Regions from separate parts of the Streptomyces sp. NPDC058198 genome, predicted to be linked through region 3. Evidence: riboswitches for the same ligand, from Rfam matches in the RefSeq annotation. Region 3 holds a riboswitch; each other region holds the start of a gene.
The links. A riboswitch is a leader RNA that binds a small molecule or an ion and turns the genes downstream of it on or off. The one in region 3 is predicted to bind cobalamin.
Positions count from the first base shown of each region.

Region 1: another riboswitch for cobalamin. It lies ahead of cobN (cobaltochelatase subunit CobN); the one in region 3 lies ahead of ACFVWW_RS13860 (ribonucleoside-diphosphate reductase subunit alpha).
Region 2: another riboswitch for cobalamin. It lies ahead of metE (5-methyltetrahydropteroyltriglutamate--homocysteine S-methyltransferase); the one in region 3 lies ahead of ACFVWW_RS13860 (ribonucleoside-diphosphate reductase subunit alpha).

Region 1 is NZ_JBHVVP010000017.1:49,181-52,448, reverse strand. Features, by position in the region: gene cobN (cobaltochelatase subunit CobN) at 1-1,427, opposite strand, end outside; cobalamin riboswitch at 1,461-1,610, opposite strand; gene cobG (precorrin-3B synthase) at 1,823-3,268, shown strand, end outside.
Region 2 is NZ_JBHVVP010000014.1:102,187-105,454, forward strand. Features, by position in the region: gene metE (5-methyltetrahydropteroyltriglutamate--homocysteine S-methyltransferase) at 1-1,459, opposite strand, end outside; cobalamin riboswitch at 1,613-1,854, opposite strand; gene ACFVWW_RS30565 (enoyl-CoA hydratase/isomerase family protein) at 2,096-3,178, shown strand; gene ACFVWW_RS30570 (TVP38/TMEM64 family protein) at 3,186-3,268, opposite strand, start outside.
Region 3 is NZ_JBHVVP010000003.1:347,896-351,163, reverse strand. Features, by position in the region: gene mctP (monocarboxylate uptake permease MctP) at 1-395, shown strand, start outside; gene ACFVWW_RS13865 (GNAT family N-acetyltransferase) at 505-1,029, shown strand; cobalamin riboswitch at 1,065-1,207, shown strand; gene ACFVWW_RS13860 (ribonucleoside-diphosphate reductase subunit alpha) at 1,351-3,268, shown strand, end outside.

The DNA.
Region 1 (3,268 bases), on a different contig from region 3:
GGCGGCTGGATCAGGATCAGCAGATTGCCACGGCGCAGGGCCGCGAGGACGATGTCGCCTTCCGGATTACGGCTCCGGTCCACGAACATCTCGCCGGGCGGCGGCCCCCAGTGCCGCTCCACCGACTCCCTCAGGGCGGCGGGCAGTTGGGCGTACCACCGGCGGTAGTCGGCGGCGGGGATACGGACCGGATTGCGGGCCAGCTGCTCCTCGGTCAGCCACTCCTGGTCATGGCCGCCGGCCTCGATCAGCGCGTAGATCAGCTCGTCGCCGTCGCCGGACTCCAGGCCCGGGACCTCTTCCGTACCGAAGTCGTAGCCCTCGGTACGGAGCCGGCGCAGCAGGGCGACGGCGCTGGCCGGGGTGTCCAGACCGACGGCGTTGCCGATCCGGGAGTGCTTGGTCGGGTACGCGGACAGCACCAGCGCGAGGCGCTTCTCCGGGTTCGGGATATGGCGCAGACGGGCGTGCCGTACGGCGATCCCGGCGACGCGCGCGGCCCGCTCGGGGTCGGCGACGTACGCCGGAAGACCGTCCTCGTCGATCTCCTTGAAGGAGAACGGGACGGTGATGAGCCGGCCGTCGAACTCCGGCACGGCGACCTGCCCCGCGGCGTCCAGCGGCGACAGACCTTCGTCGCTCTCCTCCCAGGCGCTGCGCGATCCGGTCAGGCACAGGGCCTGGAGAATCGGTACGCCGAGGGCGGCGAGGGCGCCCGCGTCCCAGGACTCGTCGTCGCCGCCCGCCGAGGCCTCGGCGGGCCTGGTGCCGCCCGCGGCGAGCACGGTGGTCACGAGGGCGTCGGCGGCGCGCAGCGCGTCGAGCAGCTCGGGCTCGGGGGCGCGCAGGGAGGCCACGTACAGCGGCAGGGCCCGGCCGCCGGCCCTCTCGATCGCGGAGCACAGGTCGTCGACGAAGGCGGTGTTGCCGCTCATGTGATGGGCGCGGTAGTAGAGCACCGCGATCAGCGGGCCGCCGCCCGCCAACGGGCGGGGGGCGCGTAGGAGCGGTCCCCAGGTGGGCGCGGCGGCGGGCGGCTCGAAGCCGTGGCCGGTCAGCAGGACGGTGTCGGAGAGGAACCGCGCAAGCTGCTCCAGGTTGGCGGGACCGCCGTGGGCGAGATAGGCGTGCGCCTCGGCGGCGATGCCGATGGGGACCGTGGAGGCTTCCATCAGCTGGGCGTCGGGGGCCTGTTCGCCGGTGAGGACCACCAGGGGGCGGTCGGCGGCGAGGAGCTGGTCGATTCCGTCCTGCCAGGCGCGCAGCCCGCCGAGGAGACGTACGACGACGAGGTCGGCGCCCTCCAGCAGCGCGGGCAGCTCGTCGAGCGCGAGCCGGGCGGGGTTGGCGAACCGGTACGGGACCGGGCCGCCCGCCGCACGGGCGCTGAGCAGATCGGTGTCGGACGTCGACAGGAGCAGGATCATGCGGCGTCTCGCCTTCCTCGGGGTCCGCGCCCCGGGCGGTAGGAAGACGGCGGGAGTTCCTGGCTCACCCGGCTGCTGCCGGGCTCACAGTGGCGGGACCGCGCCGGATTCTCACCGGGCTTCCTCCCCTGACGCCGTCTATGGCGGTGACGGGCCTGAAGACCCGTCGTCTGCATAGTAAGTGCTGCAGGTCACGGCGGGGAGGGCGCCTGGGCGAACGGCCGGACGGGGCCGGGGTGAACAGCCGGGCGGGGGCCGGGTGAACAGCTGGGCGGAGGCCGGGCGAACAGCGCGAGAACGGCCGGGCGGAGGCTGAACGGAGGCCGGAGCCGACGGCCGGGCGGCGGCCGGAACGGGCGGGGAGGGCGTCGGAGTACGTGGGTATGCTCGCCGCCATGCCGCCTACCTCGCCAACACCCGTGAACCGGGACGAAGCTCCCGTCCGGGAGCGCGGTGACGCCTGCCCAGGAGCGCTCCGGCTGCATGCCGCCGACGACGGCCGGCTGGCACGACTGCGGCTGCCCGCCGGTCTCCTGACGCACCGTCAGGCGGAGGCGCTGGCGACGGCGGCCGAGCGGCTGGGCGACGGCCGGCTGGACATCACCTCGCGGGGCAACGTCCAGCTGCGGGGGCTGGGCGAGAGCTGCGGCGGGGAGCTGGCGGAGCTGCTGTACGAGGCCGGCCTGCTGCCCTCGGAACGGCACGAGCGGGTACGGAACGTGATCGCTTCGCCCCTGTCGGGACTGGACGGAATCCCCCGCGCGGACGTGCGGTTGTGGGCCCGGGAACTGGACGCGCTGCTGTGCGCGAGCGAGGCCGCGACGGCTCTCTCGGGGCGGTTTCTGTTCGCGCTGGACGACGGCCGCGGTGATGTGGCCGCCCTGGGCGCGGATGTGACGTTGCTCGCACAGTCGGACGGAACAGCGGTGTTGCATACCGGGGCGAACGGGTCAGGACTGCGGGTCTCCGCGGGCGACGCCCCGCGCGCCGCTCTGTTGGCGGCGGAGACCTTCCTCACGGTGGCGGCGGCGAGCGGCTCGGGCGCCTGGCGGGTACGGGAGTTGCCCGCGGGCCATGGGCTGGACGCGGCGGTGACCACGGGGCTGGCGACGGCCGGGATCGCGACGGAGCCGGTGGCCGAGTACGGGGCGGAGTACGCGACGGAGCCCGGGGCGGCGTACGGGGCGGAGCCCGGGGCCGAGTACCGCGCCGAGTACGGGGCGGACGTGGCGCGGCCGGAAGCCGGGCCGCCCGTCCCGGGGCCGGTCCACTCCCCCGACGGGACCGTGGCGCTGTCCGTGTACGCCCCGCTGGGACGGCTGAGCGTCGCGCAATGGCGGCTGCTGCTGTCGGCAGGCGAGCGCGGGACGAACGACCGCACCCTGCGGGTGACCCCCTGGCGCGGAGTGATCGTGCCGGGCCTGGACCCGGCCACGGCCCACGACCTCCTGGACCGCCTCCGCACCGCCGGACTGATCACGGACCCCCACTCCCCCTGGCACAACGTCGGCGCCTGCACCGGCCGGCCCGGGTGCGCGAAGGCACTCACGGATGTACGGGCGGACGCGGCCGAAGCCGTAACGGCCGCCCGCCCCGGTGACCTGCCCGCCACCGGCCCCGGCGGACCGCCCGCCACCGGCCCTGGTGACCTGCCCGCCACCAACCCCGGTGACCTGCCCGTCTACTGGTCGGGCTGCGCCCGCCGCTGCGGCCATCCACAGGGCAGCTGGGTGGATGTCGTCGCGACCGGCGAGGGCGGCTACGACATCTCGGTGCGGGGACATCTCCTCAGGGCCACCACAGGACCAGAACTCGCCGAAGCGGTCGCGACGGCCCGGAAA
Region 2 (3,268 bases), on a different contig from region 3:
GGAAGGAGATCACCTCACGGATCTCGGCCTCGATCCGCTCGTCGTAGCCGGCCTCGTCCAGCCGTCCCGCCCGCCGCTCGGCGCGCGCCGTGCGCAACTCCGAGGTCTGCGGGAACGAGCCGATGGTGGTGGTCGGCAGCAGCGGCAGTCCGAGCCGCTCGCGCTGGGCGACGGTGCGCTCGGCGTACGGCTGGCCCCGGCGGGCGTCCGCGGCGGTCACGGCCGCGGAGCGGGCCCGTACCGCGGGATCACGCGTGATCGCCGAGGAGGCCCGGGAGGCCAGATCGGCGCGGTTCGCGGAGAGCCGGGCCGTGATCGGTCCTGTGCCCCCGGCGAGACCGCGCGCGAGTGTGACGACCTCGTCGGTCTTCTGGCGGGCGAAGGCCAGCCACCGCGCGAGCTGCGGATCGAGCTCCCGCTCGGCCGCCGTGTCCAGCGGGACGTGCAGCAGGGAGCAGGATGCCGACACATCGACCCGGTCGGCGAGACCGAGCAGCGTGGCCAGGGTGGTCAGCGAGGCCGCGAGATCGTTGATCCACACATTGCGGCCGTCCACCACCCCGGCGACGAGCCGCTTGCCGGGCAGGCCGCCGACCGCCGCGAGGTCGCGGAGGTTGGCGGCGGCGGGACCGGTGAAGTCCAGGGCGAGACCCTCGACGGGGGCTTTGGCCAGCACGGGAAGCGCCTCGCCGAGCCGGTCGAAGTACGACGCCACCAGCAGCTGGGGCCGGTCGGTGAGCGCCCCGAGCTCGCGGTAGGCGCGCGCGGTCGCGTTCAGCTCGGCGGGCGTACGGTCCTGGACCAGCGCGGGTTCGTCGAGCTGCACCCACTCGGCGCCGGCGGCCCTGAGATCGGCCAGCACCTCCGCGTACACCGGGAGCAGCCGGTCGAGCAGGGTCAGCGGCTCGAAGCCGGCGGCCACACCCGGCGCGGGCTTGGCGAGCAGCAGATATGTGACGGGACCGACCAGCACGGGCCGGGCGGTGTGGCCGAGCGCCACGGCCTCGCGCAACTCGCCGACCTGCTTGGCCGAGTCGGCGCGGAAGACGGTGTCGGGGCCCAGCTCGGGGACGAGATAGTGGTAATTGGTGTCGAACCACTTGGTCATCTCCAGCGGCGCCATATCCTGCGCGCCGCGCGCCATGGCGAAGTAGCCGTCGAGGGCGTCCGCCTCGACGGCCGCCCGGTGCCTGGCGGGGACGGCGCCGACCATGACGCTGGTGTCGAGCACATGGTCGTAGTACGAGAAGTCACCCGTGGGCACTTCACCGAGACCGGCACCGGCCAGCTGCCGCCAGTTGTCGCGGCGCAGCCCCTCGGCGGTCTCCCGCAGGGCTTCCGCGGTGACCCGGCCCTTCCAGTAGCCCTCGATGGCCTTCTTCAGTTCACGGTCGGGGCCCTGGCGCGGGTAGCCATGGACGGTGGACCGGGACGCCGCGGCTGCGGACTTGGGTGTCACGGGACTCTCCTTCGCGAGTCATGCGGGAACGATCCCGGGTCGACCCGTGGGAAGCGAAGGAACGGAAGCCGGGGCGAAGCACACCGCGTCGCGCGCATGCCCGCCCGAGAACCGCCGACCCGCCCACGAGGTCACCGAGATCTCCGTGTGCGGTGCTCGCACACGGGCAGTGGCAGGTCTTCGGACTCATGGGCACGCCTCGTGGCCGTGACCGTACGTATCCGTACGGGTACGAGGCTCCTACTGGCCGTCGCTTCCCGGACGCGGTGCGTCCAGTGCGTATGACGGCGGTCGTTCCCACTCACCGCTGCGGGGCAGTCCCGGATTCCCACCGGGTTCCCTCTTACGACGCGTCTGCCTGGCGGGCAGGGCGAACCAGCTGCGTCCCCAGCGTAGACGAGTTATTCCGAAGTAGCGTCGTCCGCCCGGAGGGCGGGCCCGGCGGTGTCCGGTGCGTGCGATCGCAAGGCGCCGAGGTGCCCTCGTAGCGGAGCTACTAGGGCATTTCGGCAACGCCGCGAGCGTGCGTGCCGGACACCGCCGGGCAGACGGGACTTCGGAATGACTCGTCTAGAGCCACGGAGGGGGCGGGGACCAGCTAGATCCATGGAACGGACATGTCCGATACTGGGGCGCATGCGTCGGATCACGGAAGGAACCAGCGAGAGCATGGGCCAGGACGGACCGGTACTGACCGGCAGGGCGGGCCGCACGGCCCACATCACGCTCAACCGCCCCCGCGCCCTCAACGCCCTCACCCACCCCATGGTGCTGACGATGTCCGCGGCCCTGGCGGAGTGGGAGCGGGACGCGAGCGTCGCCGCGGTGATCATCTCCGGGGCGGGTGAACGCGGGCTGTGCGCGGGCGGTGACATCCGCGCGATCCACGAGGACGCGCGCACCGGCGGCGGGGACGCCTCGACCGCCTTCTGGCGCGACGAGTACCGGCTCAACGCCCGTATCGCCCGCTACCCCAAGCCGTATGTCGCCCTGATGGACGGCATCGTGATGGGCGGCGGAGTCGGTGTCTCGGCGCACGGCAGCGTACGGATCGTCACCGAGCGCTCGGCCGTCGCCATGCCGGAGACCGGCATCGGGCTGGTCCCCGATGTGGGCGGGACCTATCTGCTGTCCCGCGCGCCCGGCGAGCTGGGAACGCATCTCGCCCTCACCGGAAGGGCGGTGGGCGCGGCGGACGCGCTGCTGTGCGGGCTCGCCGACCACTTCGTACCCTCGGACCGGCTCGACGACCTGCGCGCCGAGCTCGCCGACGCGGACGTACGGGAGACGGTGCGCCGGTACGCGCGCTCCGCGCCGGAGGGCCAACTCGCCGCGGACCGGGGCTGGATCGACGCCTGTTACGCGGCCGATTCGGTGGAGGAGATCGTCGACCGGCTGCTCGGCGACGGCCGGCCGGCGTCGAAGGAGGCCGCGGAAACGATCCTGACCCGGTCACCCACCGCCCTCAAGGCCACCCTCGCCGCGCTGCGCCTGGCCCGCGGACTGACCACGCTGGAGCAGGTGCTCGACCAGGAGTACCGCGCCTCGTGCGCCGCGCTCACCACCCCTGACCTGCTGGAGGGCATCCGTGCCCAGGTCATCGACAAGGACCGCGCGCCGCGCTGGTCGCCGAAGGAGCTGGCGCAGGTCACGGACGCGGAGGTGGAGCGGTTCTCCGCCCGGCCGCCCGGCGGTGACCTCGGGCTCGGCGCGGGCTGACGCGGACTCAGCGTCCGCCGAGGCGGTGGCGCTTGCGCCAGGCGAGCACCGCCGCGCCCAGACCGGTGAGGACGATGAAGCTCATCGCGA
Region 3 (3,268 bases):
TCCAGCTGCTGGGCGGCATCTGGATCCTCCAGACGATGCCGGCGCTGGTGGGCGGACTGTTCACCCGGTGGTTCCACCGCTGGGCGCTGCTCATCGGCTGGGGCGCCGGCATGCTGTACGGCACGGCCGCGGCGTACGGCGTCGCCAGCCCGACGCAGGCACACTTCGGCGGCTCGTCCAAGGAGATCCCGGGGCTCGGTGAGATCGGCTACATCGGCCTCACCGCGTTCGTGCTCAATGTGGTGATCACCGTGGTGCTGACCTTCGTGCTGCGGGCGGCCAAGGCGCCGGACGGCATCGACGAGACCAGCCCGTCCGACTACACGGCCGACGCCGGTGACCCGGGCGTCAAGGTGGAGCTGCCCGCGGCCACATCGGGAGACCCCGTGCACTGACCCTGACCCGGGCCAAGTAGCCGCCCACGGGCCGCCGAGTCCTCCCCCGCGCTGCGCGGGCGAGGAAACCCGGCGGCCCGTTGTCGTACCCGAGGCGCACAATCGGCTCATGGATTTCACGATCAGAGTGGCCGAGCCCGGGGAGTACACGCGGCTCGGCGAGATCACCGCGCGGGGGTATCTGGACGACGGCCTCCTGGACTTCGGCGAGGACGACCCGTATCTGCTCACCCTGCGGGACGTGGCGGCCCGGGCGGCCGAGGCGGAGGTGCTGGCCGCCGTGGACGCCGACGGGACGCTGCTCGGCGGGGTGACCTTTGTCGCGGCAGGCGGGCCGTGGGCCGATGTGGCGCGCGCGGGCGAGGCCGAGTTCCGGATGCTGGCGGTCGACCGGGCGGCCCGGGGCCGGGGCGTCGGGGAGGCTCTCGTCCGCGCCTGTGTGGCGCGCTCACGGGACATGGATGGCTGTATACGGATCGTGCTGTCGACCCAGGACAGAATGCTCCAGGCCCACCGGATCTATGAGCGCCTGGGCTTCGTCAGGACCCCGGAACGGGACTGGGAGCCCCTCCCCGGGCTCTCCCTGCTCACCTACGCCCTGGACCTCAACGGACCTCCGGCCACCGGCCGCTGACCGCCGCCGACACAACATCTGGGGGGTGACGCGCCGTCCTCACCCCACATGTATGCTCGTCCTCGCTGTCAACGCAGGGGAATCCGGTGCGAATCCGGAACTGTCCCGCAACGGTGTGCTGTGGTGCGCTTTGTCGTACCCGCGAGTCCGAACACCTGCCGACGGCGCGTCCGGCTCGACCGAGCCGGACGCCGAGACGTCCGGGCCTCGAGGCTGGGCCGGTGGACGCCGTACACAGTGCTGCCCGGCTGCGGGCCGTACGGCTGTGCGCGCCCCCGCTCCCCTCCCGACGGCCCAGAGCCGAGCGAGGGAGAGCACCACGTGACCATCGCGCCAGCCGATCCGGCTTCAGGCATCTCCGAGGTCCCCGCGCAGGTGGCCGACGGACCCGGGACCGCGTTGCTGCGGACCCTGACGGACCTGACCGCCGATCTGCCCGACACGGACCCCGGCAGAGTCGCCGCCGCCGCGCTGCGGGGCCGTAACGCCCGGTCCGACGAGGCCGAGCTGCGCGAGCTCGCCACCGAGGCGGCCGCGGGGCTGATCTCCGAGGACCCCGCCTACTCCCGGCTCGCCGCCCGGCTCCTGACCCGCACCATCGCCGACGAGGCGACGGGGCAGGGCGCGGTGTCGTTCTCCGCGTCGGTCGCCGTCGGCCACCGCGAGGGCCTGATCGCGGACCGTACGGCCGCTTTCGTGACGCTGCACACGGACCGCCTCGACGGCCTGATCGACCCGGCCGGCGACGACCGCTTCGGCTACTTCGGGCTGCGGACGCTCTACAGCCGCTATCTGCTCAGGCACCCGATCACCCGCCAGGTGGTCGAGACCCCGCAGCACTTCATGCTGCGCGTCGCCTCGGGCCTCGCCGAGGACGCCGAGCCCGGCTCGGCGGCGGCCGCCCACGCGCTGGACGAGGTCGCCGCGCTGTACCGGCTGATGAGCCGGCTGGACTATCTGCCGTCCTCGCCGACGCTCTTCAACTCCGGTACGCGCCACCCGCAGATGTCCTCCTGCTATCTGCTGGACTCGCCGCTGGACGAGCTGGACTCGATCTACGACCGGTACCACCAGGTGGCCCGGCTCTCCAAGCACGCGGGCGGCATCGGTCTCTCGTACTCCCGTATCCGCTCGCGCGGTTCGCTGATCCGCGGCACCAACGGGCACTCCAACGGCATCGTCCCCTTCCTGCGGACCCTCGACTCCTCGGTGGCGGCGGTCAACCAGGGCGGCCGGCGCAAGGGCGCGGCCTGTGTCTACCTGGAGACCTGGCACGCGGACCTGGAAGAGTTCCTGGAGCTGCGGGACAACACCGGTGAGGACGCCAGGCGTACGCACAATCTGAATCTGGCGCACTGGATCCCGGACGAGTTCATGCGCCGGGTCGAGACGGACGGCGTCTGGTCGCTGTTCTCGCCGTCCGACGTGCCCGAGCTGGTCGACCTGTGGGGCGACGCGTTCGACGCGGCGTACCGCGCGGCGGAGGCGGCCGGCCTGGCCCGCAGGACCCTCCCGGCCCGGGAGCTGTACGGCAGGATGATGCGCACGCTCGCCCAGACCGGCAACGGCTGGATGACCTTCAAGGACGCCTCGAACCGTACGGCCAACCAGACGGCCGAGCCCGGAAAGGTCGTCCACTCCTCCAACCTCTGCACGGAGATCCTGGAGGTGACGGACGACGGGGAGACGGCCGTCTGCAACCTCGGTTCCGTCAACCTCGGCGCGTTCGTGCTGGATTCGGGCGAGATCGACTGGGAGCGGCTGGACGAGACCGTCCGTACCGCCGTGACCTTCCTCGACCGGGTCGTGGACATCAACTTCTACCCGACCGAGCAGGCGGGCCGCTCCAACGCCACCTGGCGTCCGGTGGGCCTGGGCGCGATGGGCCTCCAGGACGTCTTCTTCAAGAAGCGGCTGGCCTTCGACTCGGCCGAGGCCGCCGCGCTCTCCACCCGGATCGCCGAGCGCATCATGCTCGCGGCGTACGAGGCGTCCTGCGACCTCGCCGAGCGCAACGGCCCGGCGCCCGCCTGGTCGAAGACACGCGCGGCGCGCGGGGTGCTGCACCCCGACCACTACGACGTCGAGCTGAACTGGCCGGAGCGCTGGGCCGCGCTGCGTGCCCGGGTCGCCTCGACCGGCATGCGCAACTCCCTGCTGCTGGCCATCGCGCCGACGGCGACCATCGCCTCGATCGCGGGCGTGTACGAGTGCATCGAGCCGCAGGTCTCCAACCTCT